DNA from 3 places in the Fictibacillus arsenicus genome. Region 3 is predicted to be linked to each of the others. Evidence: riboswitches for the same ligand, from Rfam matches in the RefSeq annotation. Region 3 holds a riboswitch; each other region holds the start of a gene.
What was found. A riboswitch is a leader RNA that binds a small molecule or an ion and turns the genes downstream of it on or off. The one in region 3 is predicted to bind lysine.
Positions count from the first base shown of each region.

Region 1: it holds a riboswitch for lysine, as region 3 does, so the genes downstream of both, ABE41_RS15635 (Na+/H+ antiporter NhaC family protein) here and ABE41_RS14060 (aspartate kinase) in region 3, are expected to answer to the same signal.
Region 2: it holds a riboswitch for lysine, as region 3 does, so the genes downstream of both, lysA (diaminopimelate decarboxylase) here and ABE41_RS14060 (aspartate kinase) in region 3, are expected to answer to the same signal.

Region 1 covers NZ_CP016761.1:3,053,051-3,063,027, forward strand. The annotation lists gene ABE41_RS15630 (sodium-dependent transporter) at 1-688, opposite strand, end outside; gene ABE41_RS15635 (Na+/H+ antiporter NhaC family protein) at 878-2,467, opposite strand; lysine riboswitch at 2,610-2,791, opposite strand; gene yunB (sporulation protein YunB) at 2,895-3,749, opposite strand; gene ABE41_RS15645 (dihydrofolate reductase) at 3,806-4,288, opposite strand; gene ABE41_RS15650 (thymidylate synthase) at 4,285-5,079, opposite strand; gene ABE41_RS15655 (YunC family protein) at 5,472-5,774, shown strand; gene ABE41_RS15660 (hypothetical protein) at 5,809-6,021, opposite strand; gene ABE41_RS15665 (DUF72 domain-containing protein) at 6,117-6,959, opposite strand; gene nfsA (oxygen-insensitive NADPH nitroreductase) at 6,987-7,733, opposite strand; gene ABE41_RS15675 (SRPBCC family protein) at 7,856-8,305, opposite strand; gene ABE41_RS15680 (VOC family protein) at 8,572-9,021, opposite strand; gene ABE41_RS15685 (hypothetical protein) at 9,076-9,264, opposite strand; gene sspL (small, acid-soluble spore protein L) at 9,580-9,717, opposite strand.
Region 2 covers NZ_CP016761.1:2,345,889-2,355,865, reverse strand. The annotation lists gene spoVAD (stage V sporulation protein AD) at 1-192, shown strand, start outside; gene spoVAE (stage V sporulation protein AE) at 194-544, shown strand; gene ABE41_RS12140 (stage V sporulation protein SpoVABEA) at 545-1,141, shown strand; gene ABE41_RS12135 (spore germination protein) at 1,107-2,579, shown strand; lysine riboswitch at 2,646-2,822, shown strand; gene lysA (diaminopimelate decarboxylase) at 2,916-4,238, shown strand; gene ABE41_RS12125 (peptidylprolyl isomerase) at 4,307-4,741, shown strand; gene ABE41_RS12115 (DUF309 domain-containing protein) at 4,957-5,469, opposite strand; gene ABE41_RS12110 (segregation/condensation protein A) at 5,606-6,349, shown strand; gene scpB (SMC-Scp complex subunit ScpB) at 6,356-6,949, shown strand; gene ABE41_RS12100 (hypothetical protein) at 6,963-7,322, shown strand; gene ABE41_RS12095 (type III polyketide synthase) at 7,740-8,819, shown strand; gene ABE41_RS12090 (isoprenylcysteine carboxyl methyltransferase family protein) at 8,821-9,375, shown strand; gene ABE41_RS12085 (D-alanyl-D-alanine carboxypeptidase family protein) at 9,456-9,977, shown strand, end outside.
Region 3 covers NZ_CP016761.1:2,715,960-2,725,936, forward strand. The annotation lists gene glcT (glucose PTS transporter transcription antiterminator GlcT) at 54-899, opposite strand; gene ABE41_RS14030 (helix-turn-helix domain-containing protein) at 1,071-1,295, opposite strand; gene ABE41_RS14035 (acyl-CoA thioesterase) at 1,452-1,919, opposite strand; gene sdhB (succinate dehydrogenase iron-sulfur subunit) at 2,035-2,790, opposite strand; gene sdhA (succinate dehydrogenase flavoprotein subunit) at 2,793-4,553, opposite strand; gene ABE41_RS14050 (succinate dehydrogenase cytochrome b558 subunit) at 4,569-5,177, opposite strand; gene ABE41_RS14055 (YslB family protein) at 5,483-5,929, shown strand; gene ABE41_RS14060 (aspartate kinase) at 6,213-7,448, opposite strand; lysine riboswitch at 7,563-7,751, opposite strand; gene uvrC (excinuclease ABC subunit UvrC) at 7,817-9,568, opposite strand.

The DNA of each region.
Region 1 (9,977 bases), 340 kb from region 3:
AGAAAATCTGACCGTAAGCCGCTACCCATACCTTACCGTTATTGATCATACTCCAGTCAGGTGAGAAGAACGTATTTAATCCTTGACCTGCACCTTCAAGAGTTACTGCACGAATAACAATTAATAAGAACATAATCACTAGAGCAGGGATAAAAATTTTATTGAATCTTTCAATACCTTTTGAAACGCCCTTATATAATACTAATAGCGTTACTACCCACACGATTAAAAGCGCAATTACTACTCCTGGAACAAGACCGCCAACCTCGCCTGGCTTAGCACTTAATTGCAGCACTTCACCGTAAAAGAAATCAGAAGGCTTGTCTCCCCATGTAAGATTTAAAGAGTAAATAGAGTACTTGAGTGCCCATGCAATGATTACTGCATAATAAGTTGAGATGACAAACGCTACAAATACTTGCCACCATCCAAGCCATTCCGCATTCTTGTGAAGACGGAAATAAGATAGCGGTGCTGATCCTCTGTACTTATGTCCTAGTGTAAATTCCAGGATCAATAAGGGAATACCTGCCGTTAATAGTGCTACTAAGTAAGGGATAAAGAATGCTCCTCCACCGTTTTCATAAGCAACAGCTGGAAATCTCCAGATGTTACCCAATCCGATCGCAGAACCGACTGCTGCTAAAATAAAACCGTAGCGGCTTCCCCATTGTTGCCGATCTTCCATTGTTGTTTCCCCCTTTTTGATAAAGTCAAAAATTTTACAATTGTTACTGTTTTCTGACTATTCTGGGTTTAGTATATTACAATTAAATGAATCCTGTCAAAATGTTTTTAGTAATTTTGTCGTAATATAGCGAATCAGGTCGTATAAATATAAGAAAAAGTGCCCGGTTTAAAACCGGGCACTTCCAAATTAAGCTCTTATTGTATTTTTATTAACACTATCTTTACCGGACCATTTTTTTATTAGGACTATTGAAACAGCGAAAACAGCAAATGCTGCAAGCAGTCCGATCCAAACACTTCCTGTTAATCCTAATGCTAAATAGCCAATGGCTGAAATAACAGCGGCAATTAAACTATAAGGAAGCTGCGTCATTACGTGATCGATATGATGGCTTCCCGCTCCTGTAGAAGAAAGAATGGTTGTATCAGAAATTGGTGAACAATGGTCTCCAAATACTGATCCAGCAAGTACTGCAGCTAATACAGGCAGCATAAGTTCAACATTCGTAGAAGCTGCAATCTCTGCAGCAATAGGAAGCATTACACCAAAGGTTCCCCATGATGTACCTGTCGCAAAGGCCATAAGACCAGACAATACAAATAATACTAACGGCAGATAAGCCAGGTTCATGTGCTGATCCACTAATCCAGCTAAATATTTTCCTGTTCCGAGACTATCGATTACTGAAATAATCGTCCACGCAAAAATTAAAATCGTTACAGCACCCATCATGGATTGTGCGCCTCTACCCAATCCTCTTGCTAATCCAGAAGCTCCCATCTTTTTAGGCAAGAAGAAAAGGATTGCTGTAGCTAAACCAATTAATCCTCCATAAAGCAGAGACTTCGGTACATCTGTATTTTCAAAAATGGATAGAAGAGTAACCTTTGTAGGTTCTTCTAGACCCTTTACATTTTCAATACCAGTATAGAACATGAAACCAACTGTTGCTGCGATTAAAAGAACGATCGGCCACACAAGGTCTCTCACTTTTCCTTTATCACTTTCTTCAAGCTTAATGCCTTCACCAATTGCTCCTTTTTTCTCTGGATCAATAACTTCTCCAGTAGCTAAAGCACGTTGTTCATGCTGTTTCATCGGACCGAAATCCAATTGAAAATAAGCAACTGCAAATACCAAAATAAGTGCAAAAACTGCATAAAAATTCATTGGAATCATTTGAATAAAAGCACTAAACGCTGAAATATTTGTGATCTCATGAGTTGCTAAAATCGTTCCAATAATACCGATAATATAAGCACCCCAGCTTGATACCGGAGAGATTACACAAACAGGCGCAGCCGTTGAATCTAGATAATAAGCAAGCTTAGCACGTGAAATTCTGTGGCGGTCTGTTATAGGTCTGCTAACATTTCCGACAGCTAATGAATTGAAATAGTCATCGATAAAAATTACTAGTCCAAAAACCACTGTCAGAATTTGAGCACCTCGTCTAGTCTTTACTCGGGAGATAGCCCATTCACCAAAAGCGCGGCTTCCGCCAGCCATGGAGATAATACTTGTCATCATTCCCAAGATCAATAGGAACAATAGAATATAGACGTTCCACTCGTTCAGGGCTCCATCTGAAATAAAATGCCCTTTAACAATCGTTCCAATCTCTTTCAATGTTGCTCCAATATTAAAGTCATGAAGCAGTAATGCGCCTGCTACAATCCCCGCCCCTAGCGAGATAAGTACTTGCCTAGTTAAAATAACCATTAATATGGCTAATACTGGCGGTATTAATGAATAAATCGAATTCTCAAATTCCATGATGTTCCTCCTTCTTCTAATTAGCCATCCATGTTGAGGAGTTTATACAGGACGCTGAGGAAAAAAAGACAAAATAAAAAGCGATTAATAGACAAGGAAATAACCTGCTATCAATCACTTAAGTAATTTATGGTTTTCCTCATCGATCAGTAGTCCTCCACTGCGTAGTTACCCTCGCAGTGACAGTTTTACACTTATTTAGTGTAAACCCAGCAAAAATGAACAGACCGTCATTTTTTGCTTCGGCGGAAGTTCCTTTCCTTTTTCTTCACAGACGTCACTCTCTGAAAAAGTACTCTTAAAATCCGCTCCTCTACCCCATCGGTGATAGGCTTAAAGACATATAAAATTTAAAATTCACTTATCATTATAACAAAGTTCGCATATTGGTCAACCCTGATAGAAGTTGTTAATTTAAGGAAGCCTTTTATTCAGCTGATTCATCTGCAACTTCATCGGCAGCACTTTCCTCTATTGCCTCAGCATTTTCTTCCTTCTTCTTTTTAGCATCTTCTTTATCTTTTATATTGGGATCAATTGGAAGTGCTGGCTGAATCGGATCTCCTGATTGATTATAATAAATCGGTACTTCTCCAGGAATAAACTGTCCCATGATCTGTATCGGTCTCGTAACTGTAGCTGTTTCAGTAGCAAAAGGGATAACTACTTTCGCCTTTACCGTGACAATGATATTAATTGAGATCCACGTATTATTAATACCAACCGTTTCAATTTTCTCTTCGATGTCTGTGTTTACATCGCCTACGATCGTAAACTTAATCGGAATTTTCGGACCTAAGTTTGCGAGTAAAGAGTTTTCAGTTGCCTGCCCCAATGGGATAGACATAATTACTCCGGGTTCATTTGAATGATTTTTTGATAAACCTAATTCATTTGACTCAATACTTTTCGGAATACGGCCTTCTTCAATTTCCTTCAAAAACTCTTGAACAACAATGGCTGATTGATTTTGTACTTTATTCACTATTTGCTGGTTCACACCTGCATATACAATATTCCCATCTTTATCTTCTTTAGAGACTAGAATGTCTTGCATATCAATCGAATCAAACAATTTATTAATAATGGCTTCATTAATCGCCAAGGATGCGATCTCTTCTGTTTTTCTTTGAGCTACATGCATCAAAGTAGGTTCAATTCCACGGTCCACCAGCCACAATCCTTGAAGTGTGATAAATACAAAAAGAGTAAAGGAAATAAGCACAACATATCGAAACGGAAGCGGCCCTTTTCGCAGTCTCATTTTTTTTCGTTTAAACAAAAGGTAACCCCCCTTTCCTACAATGTATGCAGACAAGAGGGGGGCTCATTCGAGTTTTAAGACTTAATTTTTTCGTATACTACCAATTCATGAGGATATTTGTTTTTTTCATCAACGATTCCTTCTGTCCGGGATACCTCTTTCCACTCGTTATCATTTAATTCAGGAAAATAAGTATCGGCTTCAAACGTATGATGAATCTCGGTAATATATAAGCGGTCTGCAACAGGAAGAAACTGCTTGAAAATCTCTGAACCGCCTATTACACATATTTCTTCAGCATTTATTTGCAGTACTTCATCTACAGAATGAACAATAGTTGTCCCTTCTGCCTCATAACTTTGATCTCGGGTAACTACGATATTTTCTCGACCAGGCAGCGGTTTGCCGATCGATTCATATGTTTTTCTGCCCATAACTATTGGTTTCCCCATCGTTGTTTTCTTGAAATGCTTTAAATCATTAGGAAGGTACCACGGCAGATCATTATCTTTTCCGATGGCCCGGTTTTCATCCATAGCTACGACAAAAGAAATCATACACTCACCTCACCTTTAATATGAGGATGCGCCTCATAATCAACGAGTTCAAAATCATCAAAAGTAAAATCAAAGATATTTGTAACACTCGGATTCAATTTCATTTTAGGCAGTGGCTTCGGTTCCCGTGTCAGCTGCAGCTCAACCTGCTCGATATGATTCAGATAGATATGAGCATCACCAATCGTATGAACGAATTCTCCAGGCTTCAGACCGGTCACCTGAGCCACCATCATCGTTAATAGGGCATATGAAGCGATGTTAAACGGAACACCCAAGAAGCTGTCAGCAGAGCGCTGGTATAACTGACATGAGAGCTTTCCATCTGCAACGTAAAACTGAAACAGCAAATGACATGGAGGCAAAGCCATATTTGGTACATCTGCAGGATTCCATGCTGAAACAATCAATCTTCTTGAATCAGGGTTATTTTTAATATCATTAATCACGTTTGAGATTTGATCGATTGTATCCCCGTTTGGAGCGGACCATGAACGCCACTGATGGCCGTAAACAGGTCCTAAATTTCCCTCTTCATCTGCCCATTCATCCCAGATTCGAACTTTGTTTTCTTTTAGATAGGCGATATTTGTATCACCTTTTAAGAACCATAAAAGTTCATGAATGATTGATTTTAAATGAAGCTTTTTTGTTGTCACGAGGGGAAAACCATCTTCCAAGTCAAATCTCATTTGACGTCCAAATACAGAGACCGTTCCAGTGCCTGTCCGATCTTCTTTTTTCGTGCCATTATGTAAAATATCTTGAAGAAAATCCAAGTATTGTTTCATTTTTATCGCCTCCTATTTTTCTTGGGCAGTTTTCGTAACTGTGATTGCTATTGGAAGATGTTGATTTCCGCTCCAGGTGCTCGCTTTCCGCGGGGCGTGCGGTGAGCCTCCTGGCGCTTTGCGCCGTTAGGAGTCTCACCTGTCCGCTCGTCCCGCAGGAGTCTCGCACCTTCCGCTCCAATCAACTTTTCAACGAAGATTTTTCTAAAAATGTCCGTAGCAATAATCTTTTAGAAAAAGCCATTTCCTATTATCGTATCACAGAGGGCAGTCCTGTCCAATCTTTAGATTAAATTCTTTTTTGTTCATTATTTCGCCTTAAAATTAGCTTCAACACCTAACACTTTTTCCTTTTTTACACATAAAAATAGTAAGGAGAAAGGAGTGGAAGCATGTTAGAGATGAACCCGATTTTAATAGAAGGACATCCGTTTACCGCTGTCACCCTTCGTTTGCCAAAAACAAATTTTATGGCTGTTTTTAACGAGAATGGATATATTATGTGCGGAGCTTTAGATGTAGCCTTATTGAACGAAAAGTTAGCAGACCGTAAAATTATTGCAGGGCGTGCTGTAGGAGTAAGAACGATCGAGCAGCTGCTGGATGCACCTTTAGAATCTATTACACTTGAAGCAAGGGAAAAAGGTATTGAGGTTGGTATGCAAGGGAGAAAAGCACTTTTAAAGATGCTTTAAAAATAAAAAACTGCGCAGCATCGCGCAGTTTTCTTTATGCTTTAAAACGGTCTCTGGTGACTTTTAATGAGATTAGATTGATACATAACACCAGTGTCAGAAATTGAATCCGTTCAGAGTTGTTTGTAAATATGTAGATAAATAGCAAATAAACGCCACTGACGACAAACGCAATCTGTAAGTAGTACATCATCTGAATCAATTTTTTGAAATCCAAGGTGATCCCCACTTTCTTCATCCAGCTCACGTTATTTAATTCACCTTAATAGTATATCAGGCTGTTTACTAAATTGAATCTTTTATTACCTTTTGAAATTAATTTGTAATATTAGGAAATTAATTTTAAAATAAATCGAGCTGGCGGGGTGCCAGAAAATCGTATTGTATATCTAAAAGATCGATCATTTCCTTTGCATTATCTGCTGCATCTCCGCCTGAATTGTTGTTAAACAAGATTGTAAGGTTCTTAGTTTCGGAAGCTAACGTCTGAATGCGCTCTTTCCACTCCAGCAGTTCTGCTTGATTATAACGGTACAAATAACGGACTTCTCTCCAATTTGGCTGTCCTGAATTGTTCCATCCGTATACGTTTCTGCCATGCAAACGAATCAGTGTTTTTTCCTCTGTTGTATGCATGACAATCGGTATAGAACCGCTCCCTGCCTGCGGCTCATCGCAAACCGTGTGTATCCACTGTTCTTCGTCTATGAACCGAAGTGTTTTTTCCTTCATCTCTTCACTAAACCATGTTTGATTCCGAAACTCTAAAGCTACTGGAATATCACCCATCATCTCTTTTGCATATCGAAGATCCTGAACATTTTCTTTTTTACAGTCGAACCATGGCGGATACTGAAAAAGAACCATCTCCAGTTTTCCTGAAGTGATCACCGGCTGGATAGATTGTATGAACGCGTCGAACATTTGTTTACCAGAATCAAAAGGCAGCTTTCCTCTCGAATGGCCTGTCATCCCTTGATACGCTTTAACAACAAAGGAAAAATCCTTTGGTGTAGCTGCAACCCACTTTTCATAGTTTTTTGCAGGCTGAACCGCATAAAAGGAAGAATCCACTTCTACAACAGGGAAATGACCGCTGTAAACCGCCAGTTTATCTCTTGCAGGAGTACCGTCCGGATAAAGTGAATCGTGATCTCCCCATCCCGTTACACCTATTTTTATCATTCTCTAAACTCACCTGCCTGTAAGTTTTTAAGTTTTATTTAATCCCTTTTCACGAACAAATTCTTTCATATAAGCTCGCTTCGGAGACGACATTGAAGTGGTGATTTGTGTCACCCATCCTTCCGTACGTTTGCCGCCAGTTCGCTTCTTATAATATTCAGCTGTTTCCTTTTCATATTGATTTAAAAGTTTTTTCGTTTCCTCATTCTTCTTATACCCGTTTTTATGAAAAACAGACTGAATTGGCAAACGAGGTTTCTTACCGGGCTCAGCATCTGGATACCCTATAGCCATGCCAAACAGGGGCAGCACATGTTCCGGGCAATCGAGCAGTTCGGAGACTTCTTTAAGATTGTTTCGTATTCCGCCTATGTATACGATTCCCAGTCCTAGGGATTCAGCTGCAACCGCCACATTTTGTGCAGCAAGGGAAGCATCAACTGTACCTACCATGAAAGCTTCTGTTGATTGAATGGTGTCGTTAATATTCTTGTCTAGCATTTCAGCAGCTACTTTATGACGGTTATAATCTATACAAAAAACAAAGAAATAGCCGTTGTCAGCAACATAAGACTGATTGCCTGCAAGTTCAGCGAGTTTTTGCTTCTTCTCCTGATCTTCAACCCCGATAATGGTGCATACCTGCTGATAGCTTGATGTTGAGGCAGCCTGTGCACATTCAACAAGTGTCGTAATCATTTCTTCACTTATTGATTTGTCTTTAAATTTACGAATTGATTTATGAGCTAGTATGGTCTCTATCACTTCATTCATGAGGGTGGATGCTCCTTTATTTTATAGTGATTGTTGATTGCATTATATACTTTTTTAAAGCAAAAAAGCGAACCCAAGGAATTGGATTCGCTTTGAAATTACATATAGAATTAAAGAATTATTCAGAAACTGCTTAACATTCGTTTGTCTAGATGTTCAAGCACTAATGGCCAGGCATCTTCATGCTTGTCTCTCGATACTCCATCTGAAAATCCTGAATGCGTAAGGCGGATTCTTGTTCCACTCTGAACCGCTTCCATTTCAACGGTCACAACTGTTTCAGCACCCTCTGTTCCACCAGAACCTGTTACCCATGTTATTTCAACGAGTCGGTCTTGTTCAAGCCTTAGAAAACGTCCGTAATGAGGGTGACGCTGTTCTTCAAAAACTGTTTCAAAGTAAAATGGTGTATTAACTTCTCCATACATTAATAATGTCCCAGGAGCAGCAAACCATAGATCAAACTGCTTCGTCCAAGCGCGGAATAATACGTCAGGGCTTGCATGCATTTGACATTCTACCGTTAAGCTAAAAGGTCTTTTTGTTAAATCGGGAATGGTAATTGGTTTCATAAGGTCTCCTCCAAAACTAAAAATAATTTCTTTGAAAATGCCAGGTAAAGAATGGTGAAATAACATGTCGAGCAGTTTTACTCAAATCTCTATCGATCCAAGCATCTTGTTTTAATGAGAAGATTCGGTTGATAGAACCAATTATAAGCCCGAACTAATTAATGGTTTATGAGCCTTTTAAAATAATTTATGGTTCTTCAAAAAGATTTATAGGCTTTTCGACACGTCATCGACAGCATTTCATATTTAGGTTCTCAAGACCCTTTTTATAAAGCCTCCCATTCGCTTAACAGCATTACATCTTTGTCCGTCTTTTTACCTTCTGGCAGTAGACAAAGAAACTCCAATGAGTTTCCGTCCGGGTCCCGAAAATACAGATTGGCGGAAGGTGTCCATGTTTGCACCATTGGTTCGGTCGGTTCCAATCCAAAAGCCGCCCTTAGTTCAATCCCTTTTTCTAATAACCATTCCCGGGCGTTCTTAATCTCCTCATACCCGATCTTAAAGGCGAAATGACTCGTATGGAATTCTTGTTCTGACACTTCCCAAACCCCTAGCATCTGCTCCCTTTTTTGGTTTTTATCAAACCAGAAGAAGGCTACCCTTCTTTCTTCAATCGTATGAGCGATATCCATACCAAGCTTTTTATAAAAAACAATGGCTGCTTCTAAATTCCTTGTCTTCACATGTGTTTCATATAACGTACCAGGCATCATGATGCATTTATCCTCCTTGCTCTCTATATTCCTACTAGAATCATTTTTCTAAGATTATAAAGCCCCTCTCTCTAAAACAGGGATACCGTTTATTGAGATATATTTGTATATTTCACCTTTACTCACAGTAAAGACTTTATCATACTTCTGATTACTCATATCTTTAACACCAAGAATTTCACATACAAATCTTAAAGGATCTCCACAGTGTAGTACCTTTATCTGAGTTTCTTTATCAACCATTTATATTTCATTCCTTATAAGGTATAAATACAGTTTCAAGATTTAACCCTAAAAGTCCTCCCTTATTCCACGATCTGGCTCGTTTATTGAATAAAAAGAATTTTATAACTAAAAGAGAAAAAAATTTTCTAGTTGGCACAAAGTTTGCACGACACTAATTGCACATAAAAAAGCCTCGGTATATACCTTATATACCAAGGCTTCTCGAATTTTATACGATTGAACCTTCCATCTGGAACTTGAAAGAAATGCAAGCGAAAGCCTAAATGGGCGACCTTGGGAAGGACTTGAAGATCCTTATGAGGTCGCCAAAATTTAGATTTTTGTGTTTTTCTTTTTCGCACGATTTGCAAGTTCTGATACAGGTTCTTTGCTGAATTCAACATCGGGGCTCATTCCCTGTGGATTTACACTTGATGCCTTTCGACCCTTTCCTGTGCTCTTCTTTGCCATATTTTTCACCCCCTGTATCTATAGGATTAGCCGTAAGATATATTTATATTTTACATAATTTTGTCTGTATACCATTTGAAAATATCGATCCCTTATCTTCTTTAAAACTTTTTATTCCATTTAAAGTTGCACATTTTACTATAAGCTGATTTCGTGGATTAACTACTGCCCTTATTATTATTAAGAATTTTTCATTTTTAATTTCATGATCTCAAAGTTGGCACGACGCTAATTCCCACATAAAAAAAGCCTTGATATAT
Region 2 (9,977 bases), 370 kb from region 3:
GGAAGCGGTTGTGCATGTTCGGCAGTCGTAACTTATGGCTATATCCTGGATGAAATACGAAAAGGAAACTTAAAGAAGGTGATGATGGTCGCTACAGGTGCACTGTTAAATCCTGTGATGGTCCAGCAAAAAGAAACAATTCCAACTGTCGCTCATGCAGTAGTTTTAGAGCGGGCGGAAGGAGGTATGTAAGATGGAATTTCTATGGGCCTTTATTGTAGGGGGACTAATTTGTGTAGTTGGTCAATTAATGATGGACATTTTAAAATTGACACCTGCCCATGTTACATCATCATTTGTTGTAATTGGAGCTTTTCTGGATGCTTTCGGTATTTATGATAACCTCATTAAATTTGCAGGAGCCGGTGCTACTGTTCCTATCACCAGCTTCGGACACTCATTGCTGCACGGAGCAATGGCAGCAGCTGATGAACATGGATTTATCGGTATAGCAATGGGGATTTTCGAATTAACTTCTGCAGGTATATCATCTGCTATTCTTTTTGGATTTTTAGTTGCAGTTATCTTCGAACCAAAGGGGTGATTGAGGGTGAAAAAACGGGTTATTTTTATAACTGATGGAGATCTTTATGCGCTTCGGGTTGTTGAACATGCTGCCACAATAATTGGCGGACGCTGTATTTCACAGTCTTGGGGAAATCCGACTAAAAAAAGCGGTGAAGAACTTGTTGAAATGATCCGTAAAACCCCTCATGATCCTGTGCTTGTAATGTTTGATGACTGTGGCTTTAAAGGTGAAGGTCCTGGTGAGCAGGCTATGAGAATTATTCATCAACAAGAGGACATTGAAGTTATCGGTGCGGTTGCAGTCGCATCTAAAACGCATTTTGCAGAATGGACAAAGGTTCATTGTTCGATGGACAGATATGGTGAACTCACTGAGTTTGGGATTGATAAAAGCGGAGTGCCTGATTTGGAAACTGGAAGAATCAATGGGGATACGGTCTATATTTTAGATGAATTGAATCTTCCTTTCATTATCGGGGTAGGGGACATCGGCAAAATGGCCGGATTTGATTCCGTAGAAAAAGGAGCTCCCATTACTTTGAAGGCAATCAATCTCATTTTAGAAAGGAGCGAATCTCATGGCAAATACAAAAAACAAAACACCGATCAGTAAAAACATTGAAGAGAACGAAAAGTTCTTAAAGGACCGTCTTGGTATCGGAGTCAGTTTTGATGTTGGGGTACGCAAGATTTTCGTGCTTAAAAAAGAGCTTCAGCTTTACTATTGCACGGGCCTCTGCGACAGTGAATTTATTATAATGCTTTATCGCGAGCTTATGGATATGGATCATGGCCACAGATCTCCTGGGAAAGTAAAGGAACTTGTACATAATCACCTGGCCCATCAGCAGGTTGAACTTACAAAATCACTTGATGAAGCGGTAGACCGTATGCTTTCAGGATTGATCGTCATTTTTCTTGATGGTGAGGAAGAAGCGTTTATTGTAGACGTGAGAAGCTATCCGGGAAGGTCACCAGAAGAACCGGATATTGAAAAAGTTGTAAGGGGAGCTCGTGACGGCTATACAGAAAACATCATTATTAATACAGCTCTTACGAGAAGAAGAATACGGGATGAAAGACTTAGACATGAAATTCTGCAAGTAGGCGAACGATCAAAGACGGATATCTGCATTTCATATATCCAGGATGTTGCTGACCCTGGTCTGGTAGATCTTATCAGAAAAGAACTAAGCAAAATTGAAATAGATGGGATTCCCATGGCGGATAAGACCATTGAAGAGTTTATCGTAAAGCAAGGCTGGAACCCGTTTCCACTCGTACGGTATACAGAAAGACCAGATGTTGCCGCGCAGCATTTAATGGAAGGGCATGTACTAATCATCACGGATACTACACCAAGTGTAATGATCACACCGACTACACTTTTTCATCACGTCCAGCACGCAGAAGAATATCGGCAAACACCATTTATCGGTGCCTTCTTAAGATGGATTCGTTTTAGCGGGATAATCATGTCCGTTTTTTTGGTGCCGATGTGGCTTTTATTTTCAATGCAACAACAGCTGCTGCCTGACTTTATAGACTTTATTGGACCTAATAAAACAACGAATATTCCATTGTTCCTGCAAATTTTGTTTGCTGAAATTGGGATTGATATTTTAAGGCTGGCCGCCATTCATACTCCAAGCTCACTTTCAACGGCAATGGGGCTGATTGCTGCAATTCTGATCGGTCAAATTGCAATAGATGTTGGTTTGTTTGTTCCAGAGGTTATGTTGTACGTGGCCATAGCAGCAATTGGTGGGTTCTCGACCCCAAGTTATGAACTTAGTGTAGCGAATAAAGTAGCCAGACTTGTTCTTATAGTATTAGTGGTACTGTTTAAGGTCCCAGGCTACATGATTGGAGTAACGTTGTTTATTCTTTACTTAAGCACCATAAAAAATTTAAACACGCCATATCTATGGCCGTTCATACCATTTAATCCAAAAGCGTTTTTGCAGATTCTTGTACGGGTTGCCGTGCCGCTGTCAAAAGTGCGTCCTAGCATCGTACATCCGCAGAATAGAAAAAAGCAGCCAAACTAATGTATCTGTCCCTTGTGGATTAAGAAAAATTATGCTAAAATTCATAATTAATTCAATATATGCCTCATTTGAGGTAGAGGCGCAAAACGAATAAGTAGCATATGGAGTTCATGGAAGACGATGAAATATGACGAAAGGTCAATTTGCCGAAGTGTAGAAGGAGATCCATTTCTTTTTATGCTGGGCCGCTGCTGAACAAGCAGCGGACTGTCACTACAACAGTAGTGGAGAGCTATTCCGACATGAGGGCACGGTCAAGACAGCCTGCCTTAATTACGGCTGTCTTTTTGTATTGTCGGGATTGAATTCTCCATCATCATGGAGAGGGGATTAATTGTGAATTTACATGGCACAGCTAAAATCGGAGAAAATAATCATCTTTGGATAGGCGGAGCAGATACGGTCGAACTTGCAAAAAAGTATGGCACACCGCTTTATCTATATGATGTTTCTTTAATAAGAACTAGAGCGAGAGGATTCAAGAAAGCATTTGAAGAAAAGGGTGTTGGATATCAGGTAGCATACGCCAGCAAAGCATTTTCTTCCATCGCGATCATTCAGCTCATGGATCAAGAAGGGTTAAGTTTGGATGTTGTATCCGGCGGGGAACTTTATACAGCACTCCAAGCAGAATTTCCTGCAGAACGGATCCATTTTCATGGCAACAACAAAAGTGTTGAGGAATTAGAGTTCGCACTTAAAGCAGGAGTAGGTTGTATTGTAGTAGACAATTTTTATGAAATAAATCTTTTAAAGACACTTTGCAGACAAGTGAATAAGAAAGTCAAGATCTTATTGCGACTTACACCTGGTATTGAAGCCCATACACATGATTACATCATAACCGGGCAGGAGGATTCTAAATTTGGTTTTGACTTAGGAAGCGGTCAAGCAGATAAGGCGTTGCAAGAAGTCCTTGAGTCTGAGTTTTTCGAGGTACTTGGCATACATTGTCACATAGGTTCTCAAATCTTTGAAACGGAAGGTTTTACGTTAGCAATTGATAAGCTGTTTAGCCACTTTGCGATTTGGGAAGACAGCTATCAATATTTTCCTCGAGTAGTGAATCTAGGGGGAGGTTTCGGTATTCAATATACTTCTGATGACACACCTCTTGAGCCAGAACAGTATGTAATGGCAATGATTGATGAAGTTAATCGTAAAATGGCTCAATTCGAAGGAAAATCAATGCCTGAATTATGGATTGAACCGGGAAGATCGCTCGTTGGAGATGCTGGGACAACGATCTATTCGATCGGTTCACAAAAAGAGATTGAAGGCGTTAGACATTATGTTTCAGTTGATGGCGGTATGACAGATAATATCCGTCCAGCCCTTTATCAAGCAAAATATGACGCATATACAGCAAACAAGATGAACGATAAGCCTGCCCAGACAGTATCAATTGCAGGAAAGTGCTGTGAGAGCGGGGATATGCTCATTTGGGATTTGGAGCTGCCTGAAGTGACGGATCAAGATTATCTTTCTGTATCTTGTACAGGAGCGTATGGATACAGTATGGCAAACAATTATAACCGAATACAGCGTCCAGCAGTTGTCTTTGTAGAAAATGGTGAAGAACAGCTTGTCGTTAAGCGAGAAACTTACGAAGACTTAGTTAGACAGGATGTACCCCTTAAATCAAAGGTTTTTGTGTAAATTAGTTTACGAGGATGTCATTTCACCGTACAATGGTAGGTGAATGAAACATAAGGAGGCCTATTTTAATGAAAAAAGGTTCAATCGAATTTGAAAATGGTGAAAAGATATTATTTGATCTATACCAAGAAGAAGCACCTGGAACTGTAGAAAACTTTGAAAAGCTAGCAAACGAAGGATTTTATAATGGAGTAACATTCCACCGTGTAATTCCTGGTTTCGTAGCACAAGGCGGAGATCCAACTGGAACTGGCGCAGGGGGCCCAGGTTACTCAATTCCATGTGAAACTGAAGGAAATCCTCACAAACACGTAGCAGGATCTCTATCAATGGCTCACGCTGGCCGTGACACTGGTGGAAGCCAGTTCTTTATCGTACACGAGCCTCAGCCGCATTTGAATGGTGTTCACACAGTTTTCGGACAAGTTACTGAAGGAATGGATACTGTTTTGCGCATTAAGCAAGGCGATGTAATGAAAGAAGTTAAGGTTTGGGAAGAATAATCATTAGTTCACTAAAGCTCCGGGTCTCCGGAGCTTTTTTTATGGAAATAGAAGAGGAGGGTCTGTCGGAAATTTCGATAAATATTTTAGATGTGGAAAAAGCGGCCATTACCATGGATAAATTGAAAATTACCCTGATAAAAAACATAAATTTATACGTTATGCAAAAAAATCCTTGCCGGGTACCGCGAATGGCAAGGATTCTAGCACATTTTTTATAAAGTTCGTTTTTTCTGCAATTTTTGTTTTTCTCTTTCTTCGATAACTGGAGTTCTGTCTCTTAATCTATGCTTATGAATGATTTGATCATCAGGAATTCTCTTTGTTTTCCAATCTTCTTCTGTTTTTGCTGATTTTTTTAAGCAAGCGTGAAGAAGAGGATGGCTCATAGGGAGTGCAATAGAAGTAAATTCTTTCTGCTGATCAATTTCTTTTTTTCTGTTCTCTAGTACTTCAAATAAGGTATCAACATCCAATCCTAATTCAATCAAAGCATTTCTTTCTTCATAGAGTTTTTGAATTCCGCTTGTTATCATTCTTTTTGCACCGTTCATATTACTGCGTCTTTGGTGGTAAAGAGCTACAGCGATCTGGATGAGCCCCGGCCATAGGTTTCCTTTCATACCTTCGTTCTTCCAATGCTCCTCGAGTACTTCATGGCACTCAAAAAAATCTTGATCAGTATGGAAATAAATTAAATAATCAATCCAAGCTTTCGGATAATTCAACTTTGTCCCCACCCCTTTGCTTTTACGCATTTAGTTTAACATAGGCTTCTTACGAATAAAAATACAGCTTCTGAATGTTGAAATTATGATATAATTTTATAATACAAAAAACGTTGATAAAAACTGGGGAAATGTTATGCAATATAGTGTGAAGCTTGATGGATTTGAAGGTCCGCTTGATTTGTTGCTTCATTTAATTCAAACATACGAAGTAGATATTTATGATATACCTGTAGCGATAATTACGGAGCAATACTTGCAATATATACATACCATGAAAGAGCTTAAACTGGATGTTGCCAGTGAATATTTAGTGATGGCTGCAACTTTGCTTGCGATAAAAAGCAAGATGCTACTGCCGAAGCATGAAGATGATTTTCTTGATCAGCAGATGGAATTAGACGTGGAAGAAGATCCGAGAGACGAATTGGTGAGAAGGTTAATCGAATACAGGAAATATAAGTTTGCAGCAGATGAATTAAAAGAGAGAGAAGCTGCAAGAAGCTTAGTTTATACTAGAGAACCGCTTGATTTAAGCCAGTTCGAAAAAGATGAAACAGCTCAGCAGGTAACAAATGTAACGCTTTATGACATGCTGCAGGCAATGCAGAAAGTCTTTCAGGAAAAAGTGACTCGGTCACCAAGACAAACGACGATAGAACGGCAAGAAATACCGATAGAAACCAGAATGGACCAGATTAAACAATCACTTCTTTCTGTTGGAGGAAAAAGACGTTTTACCGATCTTTTTGATAAAAGCTCAAAAGAATTTGTAGTAGTTACTTTTTTGGCCATTTTGGAATTAATGAAAGTAAAAAGTATTAACTGTGAGCAGCAAGACCATTTTAGTGAAATTTATATTACCATGATAGAGGAGTAAAAGGATTTGGAACGAGATGAAATAAAAGCGGTTATTGAAGGTTTGCTCTTTGTCAGCGGGGATGAAGGCATAGACAGAAAACAAATTGCACAAGTGCTTGAAAAAGACAGCGGGGAAATAAATGAGATTATTGATGAGCTGAAAAAAAGCTACCTTTCACCTGACAGAGGGATGACGATTGTTGAATATGCGGGATCACTTCAGTTCGTAACGAAACCAGATCATGCAGTTTATTACGAGCGGCTTGTTGAAACTCCTGGTCACTCCACTCTTTCACAAGCGGCTCTTGAAACTTTGGCGATTATTGCTTATAAACAGCCGATTACAAGGTCTGAAATCGAAGAGGTCAGAGGCGTGAAGACAGAAAAACCACTTCAGACTTTATCTGCAAAAGGCCTTGTAAAAGAGGTCGGAAGAGCAGAAGGAACTGGGAGAGCTATCTTGTACGGCACGACCAAAGCATTTTTAGATCATTTCGGCCTTCAGTCGATTAAAGAACTGCCTCCGCTCCCGGAGAACATCCAGGAGGAGAGCGTGGAACAGGAAGCAGACCTATTCTTTTCGAAGTTTCAGGAATCTATATCTTTTGAAGATAACTAAGGGGGAAGCTGATTTGCTGATTCATCATATTGATGGTAGAGAATTAGAAAAAGAAAAACCGAATACATCAGAGGATTTCTTTAACCGTTCAGAAGCATCCTACGAATTAAATGGTGAAAAACATACTTTTCATCTTCTCTATGTACGTTACTTTGAAGAAAAACTTGAAGATGAATTAACTCAGCATGATTTCTGGAAGCAGCATCTTCAAAAATATAAACTACGTGAATTAGCAGCATTAGCAGCACTCAGCAAAAATGATTCATATTTGAAAAGAAAACGAGTTTACATTAACGAATATGAAGATTTTAAGAGTCTTTTTATGGATCCGGATGAAAGAAGATTTACGAATTTTTTAAAGCCATTTGAATAAATATTTTTAAAAGCAGCCAAATAGTCATAGGCTGCTTTTTTTGTAGGCTAATTTCTAAAAGATTGTTGCTTTTGAACCTTTTTTTAAAGTATGCATCTACGACTAGTTGATTGGAGTGGAGGTGCGAGACTCCTGCGGGATCAGCGTGCCAGCTAACATGAGTATTCTTCTCGCAAGGCATCGACGAGGAAACTAGTTCCGCAGGGTTTTATTGTAGACGCAGGAGCCGCACTTTATATATCTTCCACTGGGGCTCACCGCACGCCCCGCGGAAAGCGAGCATCCTGGAGCGGAAATCAACTACTTTAAATGGCAACAATGTATACGAAAACAGCCTTTATGAAGTCCGTTCTGTTTTAAATAGGGGGTTAAGGGTAAATTAAAAATAAGTATAACGAGTCGAAGGAGAGAGATCTTTTGCCCAGAATAGCAGCAGTCGAAACCGTTAATCCTCCGCACAAACTATCGCAAAAAGAAACGATGGAATTTGCAAGGAACTTATTTCAGGATGCATTTTCAGATATCGAACGTTTATTAAAAGTTTTTCAAAATGGTGAGATTTCATCAAGATATTTTGTAATGCCGATTGAATGGTTTAAAGAAAAGAGAAGTTTTCAGGAAAAAAATGATTTATACATAGACTTTGCTACGAATCTCGGAGCAGAATGCATACAAAAATGCATAGGGCCCGCAGACAGTCCAATAATCCCGTATGAAAATATTGACGCAATATTTTTTATTTCCAGTTCTGGGATATCTACACCGAGTATTGAAGCAAGAATTATGAATATGCTTCCTTTTTCCTCTCATACGAAACGAATACCTATCTGGGGCTTAGGATGTGCAGGTGGTGCATCCGGCTTTTCGAGAGCTTTTGATTATTGTAAAGCATATCCGAAGTCAAACGTGATCGTATTGAGTGTAGAACTATGCAGCTTGACTTTTCAGCATGAGGATTTTTCTAAAAGCAATCTTGTAGGTACCTCCTTATTTGCAGATGGTGTTGCATGTGCACTTATATGCGGAGACGAATCAGATGCACATACATCCGCAGAATTAAAGCCTTATATAGTAGATACCATGTCTACTTTAAAGCCTCATTCTGAAGATGTAATGGGATGGGAGGTAAAAGATACAGGTCTATATGTTGTTTTTTCACGCGATATTCCTAATGTAATACGAACTTGGCTAAAACCCAACGTTGATGAGTTTCTAAACCAAAATCATTTAACGGGAGAACAGATTAAAAACTTCATTGCTCATCCCGGCGGAAAAAAAGTACTTCAGGCATATGTTGATGCTCTTGGCCTGCCTCTTTCCAAAACTGATATTTCACGAGATGTACTTATGTCAAACGGCAACATGTCTTCTGCTACTGTATTTTATGTTTTGAAGCAATTTATGGAGATAAAACAAAACGAAGGTGATTTAGGAATTATGGCAGCACTTGGCCCTGGTTTCTCTTCAGAGCTTTTGTTAGTTGAATGGAGGAAGTAACGTGACTTGGTTTCTCATTTTCTGGACTTTGTTAATAATCCAGAGACTTGCAGAAGTGAAAATCGCCAAAAAGAATGAAAAAACTCTCCGATCAAAGGGGGCAGTTGAGGTCGGGAGCAGCCATTATAAATGGATGGTAGCTATGCATGCCTCATTTTTTCTCTTTTTATTTACTGAAGTAATGTTCTTTAATGCAATTTCTCCTACATGGTGGATGATTCCGTTTGTATTGTTTTTAATTGCACAAGTAATTCGGGTTTGGGCGATCACCTCTTTAGGAGTATTCTGGAATACAAAAATCATTCTTCTTCCAGGTGCTGAAGTTGTGGCTAAAGGACCATATCGTTTTATAAGACATCCTAATTACTTAGTCGTATCAATGGAGCTTTTAGTGATCCCATTGATTTTCGGCGCTAATGTTACCGCTTTGATTTTTACAATATTAAATATCTTGATGCTCCGTGTAAGAATTACAGCAGAAGAAAAAGCATTAATGGAACTTACTGATTATGAAAATAGTCATGGTGAAAAACATCGTTTCTTTCCTAGTCAATAAAAGAGCGGAAGTAAATCCCATTCATAACCTGTCCTTGTTTGCATAAACTTTTACAAAACACCTAAAGGGCGGGATTTTGAATGAAACAAATCATTTCACCTCATATTTACATTGTAATATGCTCGCTTATACTTGCAGTTTTCCCGCAAGAAGCAAAAGCTGAACCTGGTGTATCAGCAAAAGCAGCTGTATTGATGGAACAATCCTCAGGGAGAGTTTTATATGGCCGGAATGAACATCGTCCCATGAGAATTGCAAGTATAACAAAAATCATGACTGCTATCCTTGCCATTGAATCAGGAAAGATGCAGGATACTGTAACCATAACCGATCATGCTGCGAGAACAGAAGGATCTTCTCTTTATTTAAAACCTGGTGAGAAAATCCCATTAACAGACCTGGTTTATGGATTGATGCTGAGATCAGGAAATGATTCTGCTGTTGCAATTGCAGAACATGTAGGCGGAAGCTTAGATGGATTTGCATATCTTATGAATCAAAAGGCAGAAGAAATAGGGATGAAACATACACGCTTTAGAAATCCTCATGGACTCGATACACATGAAGACCATTATTCAACTGCCTATGATATGGCACTTTTG
Region 3 (9,977 bases):
AATCAGTAACACGTAAAAACGCTGTATATATTTAATTACTCGTTACATTTTGTCTAATTGTCATATCGCGAAAGCCTTTGCAAATGCATGGTTAAGTAAACTGCCTCTGCATGTGGCACGGGCTTGTTCAAGGAATTTTGCATAACCTTGATCAACTTCCAAGCCAAATTGTAGCACACCGGATATTCTTCTTTCAACACTTTTGCTAACTTTTCTTGTTCTTCCATAATGTCACCCATTGAGATCCGCTCAATAGCATGTCTCAAGTGTCTTACTAAACGAAGATAATTTATGCTCTTCGTATCAATTTCAAGATCCATTGAATGCTGAATCATCTGCATAAGTTTATTAATAAGCTCAGAATGTTTTTTTATATCTTTAACACTTTTATTTGTAATCGCACTATGAATATGGAGGGCAACAAAGCCTATTTCTCCTTCAGGAAGATGGATTTTAAGGGATTTGTTAATCACCTCGATCACTTCTTCTGCGACCGTATATTCTTTAGGATACAACGTCTGCGTCTCAGTCAGAAATGGATTTTTAATATCCATCCCTTGCTGCAGGCGTTTAATAGCAAACGCGATATGATCTGTTAAAGCGACATGTATATGCTCGTTCAAATCATTCTCAAAACGTGTTCCGATATGAACGATAACATCATTTATCAACTCAACAGTTTCTTCATCTATATAAGTCAGGAGTGTCTTATATTGCTCTTGTTCATTTTCATTTCTTAAAACAAACAATTTGTCAACTTGGTTAGAGAGAACTGGATCACCTAGTTTTTTTCCAAAACCAATTCCTTTTCCAATGACAATCTGTTCTTTTTGGTTGGAGTCTGTCACGATCACAACATTGTTGTTTAGTACCTTTTTAACTTGCAGGCTATTATTCATGATTTTCACCTTTTTCATAATCTGGCCAGAGACCATAGACCATCTTAGTCATCATATCTGAAAAAGAGCTAAAAAATCAATTGCAACTTTTACCTGTATAGCAAACAATTAAGTCTTATCTAAACATAAATGCAAACCGAAAACGGCTTTCACGTGAAAGCCGCTTCCTGACTAAATCTCGAGTTCTCCAAGCCTCAATAACTCTACAACGGCTTGAGAGCGTCCTTTAACCCCAAGCTTTTGCATGGTATTCGAAATATGGTTTCGAACTGTTTTCTCACTAATAAATAATTGTTCCGCAATATCTTTTGTGGTTTTGTCTTGGACTAATAGTTCGAAAACTTCTCTCTCTCTTTTTGTAAGTAGAGGCTTCGGTCGGTAGTGTTTATCTTTCAATGAATTCACCCCTCCTTGCTAGGGTTTAGGAACCGCCAACGAATATTGGAAGTATTTAGTCAACATATACTATGTCATAACACATGTGTAAGTGACTTGGTTAAGTTAAAAAGTCCCCATAATATTCCATAATAAATTAAAAAAAAAGCCCATTTTTTATAAACAGGCTTTTTGTGAAAAGTTATCAAGTTGTCTTTTTAACGTTTCCGTCCACTTTGAAGGGCGCCCGCTCTTTCTGGAAATCTGAACAATCGCTCCTCTTCCAGTGAAAACCGGTTTATTTTCCTCATTCATGCCCAAGTAATGCAGATCAATGGAAGATGACCCTACCTCGTTAATTTTTACATATATCTTTAATTTCTCATCATACAAAATTTGAGCAAGATAATCACATTGCAGATCTGCGACAACAGGAATTTCTATTGAATCAGGAGCCCCCCACGTCCTCATCAATCCTAGTTCCTTAAACAGCGCAATTCTTGCTTCTTCCATATAAATGAAGACATTCGTGTTATTTACATGTCCAAACCCATCAATTTCACCAAAGCGAACATTCAATTCATGGGAAAAATAAAATCCATTCTTCCATTCTTCCATATTTGAAATATAATCTTGTCTCGCCATCACAATACCACCTTTTTAGACAACTTAGCACATGTTAATTATTCAGTTAAACGAGTTATCATTTCAAATCCTATTAAAAAGCTTCTCCCGATTGAGAGAAGCCTTCTTCGTTCATTTATCTGTCACTTCCAAAGAAGTTCTTAAACGCTTGGAAAGTAGTATCACGGTTAAGAGCTGCAATAGAAGTTGTTAGAGGAATTCCTTTCGGACAAGACTGTACACAGTTTTGAGAGTTACCGCACTCTGCAAGTCCTCCATCATCCATAATCGCATTCAGACGCTCTTCTTTATTCATTTCACCAGTTGGATGTGCGTTAAACAGACGAACTTGTGAAAGCGGAGCAGGTCCAATAAAGTCTGAATTGCTGTTAACATTCGGACAAGCCTCTAAACAAACACCGCAAGTCATACACTTTGAAAGTTCATATGCCCATTGGCGTTTTGTTTCTGGCATTCTCGGTCCTGGACCAAGATCGTACGTACCATCGATCGGAATCCATGCTTTAACACGCTTAAGCGCATCAAACATTCTGCTTCTATCGATCGCGAGGTCACGAACAACTGGAAAAGTCTTCATTGGTTCAAGTCTGATCGGCTGTTCTAACTGATCAACGAGAGCCGTACAAGATTGACGGGGCTTTCCGTTGATAACCATTGAACATGCACCACAAACTTCTTCAAGACATCCCATCTCCCATGTTACGGGAGTCGTAGCTTCACCTTTTGCATTTACAGGATTTCTACGAATTTCCATAAGAGCAGATATAACGTTCATATTTGGACGATGCGGAATCTCAAACTCTTCTAAATACGGGGCAGTCTCTGGGTTATCCTGTCTTGAGATGATGAATTTCACCATTTTTGTGCTCATGTTTACACCCCTGCCTTCTTCTTAGAATAGTCACGTTTACGTGGCTGGATAAGCGAAACATCTACATCTTCGTACTCAAACTCAGGTCCGTTTGTTGCAGGATTAAATTTCGCTTTTGTTGTTTTTAACCATTGTTCATCATTACGTTCAGGGAAATCAGGTTTGTAATGCGCACCACGGCTCTCATCACGGTTTAATGCTCCAAGAGTAATAACACGTGCAAGCTGAAGCATGTGCCACAGCTGGCGAGTAAACGATGCACCTTGATTGCTCCACTTAGAAGTATCATTTATATTGATGTTTTTATAGCGCTGCATTAATTCCTGTATCTTTTCGTCTGTTTGTTTCAATTTATCATTGTATCTAACAACTGTTACATTATCAGTCATCCATTCTCCTAATTCTTTATGAATCACATATGCATTTTCCGTTCCATCCATAGAAAGGATGTTGTTATATACTTCTTGATCTTTCTTCACTTGGTTTTCGAATACAGAAGAAGAAACATCTTCGACTGTCTTTTCTAAACCTCTAATGTATTTTACCGCAGACGGCCCAGCCATCATTCCGCCAAAAATTGCAGATAATAGAGAGTTAGCTCCTAATCTGTTAGCACCGTGGTATTGGTACTCACACTCACCTGCAGCGAAAAGACCTGGAATGTTCGTCATTTGATCATAATCTACCCACATGCCGCCCATAGAATAGTGTACCGCAGGGAAGATCTTCATTGGAACTTTACGAGGATCATCACCCATGAACTTTTCATAAATCTCAATGATTCCACCAAGTTTAATATCTAGTTCTTTCGGATCTTTGTGTGAAAGATCCAGGTATACCATGTTCTCTCCATTAATACCAAGCTTTAAATCAACACAAACGTGGAAGATCTCACGTGTTGCGATATCACGCGGAACAAGGTTTCCATAAGCAGGATATTTCTCTTCAAGGAAATACCATGGCTTTCCATCTTTATATGTCCAAACACGGCCGCCTTCACCACGCGCAGATTCACTCATTAATCGAAGCTTATCATCACCTGGAATAGCTGTTGGATGAATTTGAATAAATTCACCATTGGCATAATGTACGCCCTGCTGATAAAGAGCTGACGCTGCTCCACCCGTGTTGATTACGGAGTTCGTAGATTTACCGAAGATGATACCAGGTCCGCCTGTTGCCATGATAACAGCATCTGCTGCAAAACTGACAATTTCCATAGTCTTTAAGTTTTGAGCAGTAACACCGCGGCATTGTCCTTCATCATCAATGATGGCAGATAGGAATTCCCAGCCTTCATACTTTGTAACAAGTCCTGCAACTTCATGACGGCGAACCTGCTCGTCAAGCGCATATAATAATTGCTGTCCTGTTGTCGCACCAGCAAACGCTGTACGGTGATGCTGAGTTCCTCCGAAACGGCGGAAATCAAGCAATCCTTCAGGTGTTCTGTTAAACATAACACCCATACGGTCCATCAAGTGGATAATTCCAGGAGCAGCATCACACATAGCTTTTACAGGCGGCTGATTTGCTAAGAAGTCACCGCCATAAACTGAATCATCAAAGTGTTCCCATGGTGAATCCCCTTCACCCTTTGTATTTACAGCACCGTTTATACCGCCTTGAGCACAAACAGAATGCGAACGTTTTACTGGAACTACTGAAAAGAGGTCGACATTTACACCAGCTTCAGCTGCTTTAATTGTAGCCATTAACCCGGCGAGACCTCCGCCAACAACGATAATTTTTTGATTACTCAATTTGTCTCACCCCTTTTAAATGAATGCAAAAATAGTACGTACGCTAACGATAGCAAGTGCTACGAACACACCCATCGTTACGTAAGTTGAAATCTTCTGTGAACGAGGCGAAACAGTAAGGCCCCAGCTGACAAAGAACGACCATAGTCCGTTAGCAAAATGAAATACTGCAGATAATACTCCGATTAAGTAGAACGCGATCATAAATGGAGAACTTAAAATATCAGCCATCATAGAGAAGTTTACTTCCGCCCCCAGCGCAGCCTGAACGCGTGTTTCCCAAACATGCCATGCAATGAAAATTAATGTGATAACTCCTGTTACACGCTGAACAAGGAACATCATATTGCGGAAATATCCATAGCGGCTAACGTTATTCTTAGCCTGGAATGTAATATAAAGACCATAAACCGCATGAAATAAAATCGGTAAGTAAATTACAAATGTTTCTAGGAAAATACGAAACGGCAGATTTTCCATAAAATGTGCTGCGGCATTAAATGCATCAGCATCCCTAGTTGCAAAATGGTTTACAACCAAGTGCTGAACGAGAAAAAGCCCTATAGGAATAACTCCTAAAAGTGAATGAATCCTTCTGTTTACAAAATCCTTACTGCCAGCCATTTTCTTGCCCCCTTCAAATTTAGCCTCTCTCTGGCTGCTAATCTTTTGTTCCTCTCCACATGTAAGCGTTTTAAGTTCCCTCTTTTTTAGAGGAAAAAGTGTTAAACAATTAGTTTAATCAACTAGCAACATGTCCATTTTACTCCCATCGTTTGACACCGTCAAGAAAACGCTAACAACTTAATTGGGATATTTTATTGATACATAAGCGTTTGTTCTTTATTACTTTTTCGACAAATACCGAGTTGCTATAGAGTTTGCTCCCTTAACCCGTTATAATAAAAATTAGAAAGAAGGGATGCAGAATGTTTAAACAAAAAACAAAGGACGAGACTACCCCTGTCGAAAAGCCTTCTGTTTCAGCTTTTGGGTACGAGATCCTTCGCAGCGATTTATTACCTGAACTTCTTGGTAAACAAGAAAGAAATATTCTATATTGGGCTGGCAGACACCTTGCCAGAAAATACCCTTTACATACAATGGAAGAAGTAAGTGCTTTTTTCAATGAAGCAGGCTGGGGTAATCTCGAAATGATTGAAGCATCAAAAACAGAAATGGTGTTCTCACTTCATTCGTTACTTATCGAACAGCGGATCGAGAATTTCCAGCACAACACTTTCAGTTTAGAAGCTGGTTTTCTAGCAGAACAAATTCAGCTGCAAAAAAAATGTACAACAGAAGCACTTGAGTCAATGAAACGCAATAAAGTTTCCATTACGGTCCAATGGGACAAAAAAGATACAATTGAATGAACAAAAGCCGGCTGATGCCGGCTTTCTTTAATTGTAAGGCTCTTTTCTAAAAGCCTATTTCTAAAAGATTGTTACTTTTAATATTTAAATGAGTACGCTTCCTTGAAAGTTGATTGGAGCGCAAGGTGCGAGACTCCTGCGGGTCGAGCGGGACAGGTGAGACTCCTAAGGGCGCAAAGCGCGAGGAGGCTCACCGCACGCCCCGCGGAAAACGAGTATCCTGAAGCGGAAATCAACTGCTTCTACTTAAAGCCGTCCGATAAAAGTCGATGGCAAATAATGCTTATTTTTGAACAGGAACACGTGCATCCAGTTCAAATGTGTCATGAAGAGTTTCAATTGATTTAATCATATCTTCCTGTTTCACTACAGTTGAAACTTTAATTTCAGATGTACTTACCATTTTAATCATCACATCTTGGTCGGATAGAGCTTTAAACATCATTGCCGCTACACCAGGGTTAGAGATCATTCCTGAACCAACGATGGAAACTTTAGCAAGATTGCCTTCATAGCTGATAGATTCAAAGCCTAGTTTATCTTGGTTTTCAGCAAGTACTTCTTGAGTATCTGACAATATACTGGAGTCGATAGAAAAAGAGATATTGGTCTTTTCCTGGTTCATCACGTTTTGAATGATAATGTCTACATTTATTCCGTTGCTTGCCAAGATCGTGAACAAATCCGACAAAGCATTAATTTCGTTTGGCATGTTGGTTACCGTAATCTTTGTTATGTTACCTTCAAAAGCTAAACCTCTAACCATTAAGTTTTGTTCCATAGTTGCTTCCTCCTCTACTAGCGTTCCTCGTTCATCACTCATACTTGATCTGACTTCTAAAACAATCGAATAGTTTTTTGCAAACTCCACAGCTCTCGGGTGCAAGACACCTGCCCCAAGATTAGCCATTTCAAGCATCTCATCATAAGAAATAGATGGTATTTTTCTTGCTGTCTTAACTGCACGAGGGTCAGTCGTGTAAACACCGGTAACATCTGTATAAATGTCACAGCGATCAGCTTTCAGAACGGCCGCCAGCGCTACAGCGGTTGTGTCTGATCCGCCTCTTCCAAGTGTTGCAATATCATTCGTCTCAGGAATCAAGCCTTGAAATCCTGCAACCACCACAATATTCCCGTCTTTCAACAAACCGTTGATCCGTTCAGAATCAATGTCTAGTATTCTGGCATTTGAATGATTATTCTCTGTTTGAATGCCTGCTTGCCAGCCTGTCAGGGAAAGGGCTTTATAACCTTCCTGATGCAAAGCCATCGTTAATAAGGCTATAGTGACTTGTTCACCTGTTGTGAGGAGCATATCCATTTCACGTTTAGAAGGATTTTTGCTGATTTCTCCAGCCAATCTGACAAGTTCATCTGTTGTTTTGCCCATTGCAGATACGACAACAACGACTTCATTGCCATTGTTGACTTCGTTAATAATTCTTTTTGCAGCGTTTTGGATCCGTTCAACCGAACCGACACTTGTACCGCCAAATTTTTGTACGATTCTCCCCATCTTCTCCAAATCCTTTCCTGTTTTAATTTTCTATCTCTTTAAGAAACAAAAAAGCAACAATAAGGAAAAACCCTATTGTTGCTATATCCGCAGCAAGCCAAGTTTGTTTCCCCCTAGTGAGATAGTCCTCCACACAAGTCCTGGGGGGAATTGTGTGACAGCTCTGTATTTATTCAATACAGGTCCAGCATAAAAGGCTAGAAGTCCTTTTAAACTTCGGCAAGAATCCCCTTTCTTCCACCCTCACAAGAGCTTCTTCTCTTCAGATGGGATACTATTGGTTCCTGCTCCTCTACCATCACTTCATCAGAAGCATGGCATATTTATAAAGTTGGTCTCATTTTAACAAAGTTACTAAATGACTGCAACTAGTCTTTTGATAAAAAAGCTTTGTTTATTTCTTCCGCAACTGCTCTTGGAACTCCCGCTTCCTGAATCTCTTCCACCGTTGCCTCTTTCATTTTTTTCATTGACCCGAAATGACGGAGCAGCATCTTCTTTCTTTTTTCTCCTATCCCAGCAATCCCATCCAAAATAGACTCGAACATACTTTTTGACCGGACTTTGCGATGAAAAGAAATGGCAAAACGGTGCACTTCATCCTGCACTCTTTGAAGCAAGTAAAATTCTTGGCTGTTTCTCGGAAGTTGAATCATCTCAGGCGGATCACCGAGCCATAATTGAGATGTACGGTGCTTCTCGTCCTTTGACAGCCCTGCCACAGGGATGAAAAGATTAAGTTCGTTTTCAAGTACATCTTGAGCAGCTGAAATCTGACCTTTCCCGCCATCAATAAGGATTAAGCTTGGCAATTCACCTTCTTCTCTAAGCAATCTCGAATACCTTCTGCGAACAACTTCCTTCATAGAAGCATAGTCATCAGGACCCTCTACAGATTTTATTTTATACTTTCGATAATCCTTTTTATAAGGCTTCCCGTCAACAAAGACAACCATAGCTGAAACTGGGTCTGTACCGTGAATGTTTGAGTTATCAAATGCCTCAATCCTATAAGGCGGAGCAATACCCATTCTTTCGCCTAAGTTTTCAACTGCTTTTATTGTCCGTGCTTCATCTTGCTCGATTAGTGCAAACTTTTCGTGCAGTGCAAGAGTTGCATTTTTTGTGGCCAATTCAACTAGTTCCTTCTTTTGCCCTTTTTGCGGCTGAAGAACTTTAACTTTAAGAAGCTCTTGAATCATATTAGCATCCACCTGTTTGGGCAAAAGAATTTCTTTTGGAAGCAGATGATTTTTTTGAAGATAAAACTGGCCAATAAAAGTAAGCAGGTCTTCGTGCGCTTCCCCGTAAAAAGGAAATACAGATATATCTCTAGCAATAACTTTCCCTTGACGAATAAAAAACACCTGTACACACATCCAGCCTTTATCGAAATGATAACCGAATACATCTCTGTCGACTAAATCGGAAGTCATCATCTTTTGTTTTTCCATAACGGCTTCAATATGCTGGATCTGGTCACGCAGCTCTTTTGCCCGTTCAAAATTTAAGGCTTCAGATGCTTCAAGCATTTTTTCTGACAGCTGTGTCTTCACATCCTGGTAACCGCCGTTCAGGAACTTTATGATACCTTCTACCATTTGTTTGTTCTGTTCATCTGAAACTTCATAAACACATGGACCAAGACATTGACCAATATGGTAATAGAGGCATACTCTTTTCGGCATCGTATCACATTTTCTTAGCGGAAAAATACGATCCAGAAGCTTTTTTGTTTCTTGTGCAGCATATGCGTTAACAAATGGACCAAAATATTTTCCGCCGTCTTTCTTAATCTTCCTTGTATATAAAAGACGAGGTTGTTTTTCAGAAGTAACTTTTAAGTATGGATAGCTTTTATCATCTTTTAACATGACGTTATAACGAGGATCATGTTTTTTGATTAAGTTCATCTCGAGAACTAAGGCTTCCATTTCAGTAGAAGTAACAATATATTCAAAGTCTCTGATCTCACTGACTAACCGCTGGGTTTTTCCGTCATGCGATCCAGAAAAATATGATTTCACTCTATTTTTTAATACTTTTGCTTTCCCTACATAGATTACTTTTCCAAATTCATTCTTCATTAAATAGCAGCCAGGCTGATCTGGAAGCAGCATTAATTTTTGTTTAATTGAGGTCAATATCTTTCCACCCCTCTGGTGTACCTGTTATTTAATCATAATATCATAGAAAATGACTTTTTTAGTTCTTTACCGCTCATCACTTTTTTGTTTACTTTATAAAAAAGCTCTTCTCTAAAAGATTGTTGCTTTTGGCTCATTTTTTTTATTCTCTTCATTGACAAGTTGATTGGAGTGCAAGGTGCGAGTCTCCTGCGGGAGCAGCGTGCCAGCTACCTGAGTATTCTTCTCGCAAGGCATGCGACGAGGAAGCTCGCTTCGTTAGGAGTTGCTTGTAGACGCAGGAGCACACATGCTTAATTGAGACTTCTAATGGCGCAAAGCGCCGAGAAGGCTCACCTCACGCCCCGCGGAAAGCGAGCATCCTGTAACGGAAATCAACCAC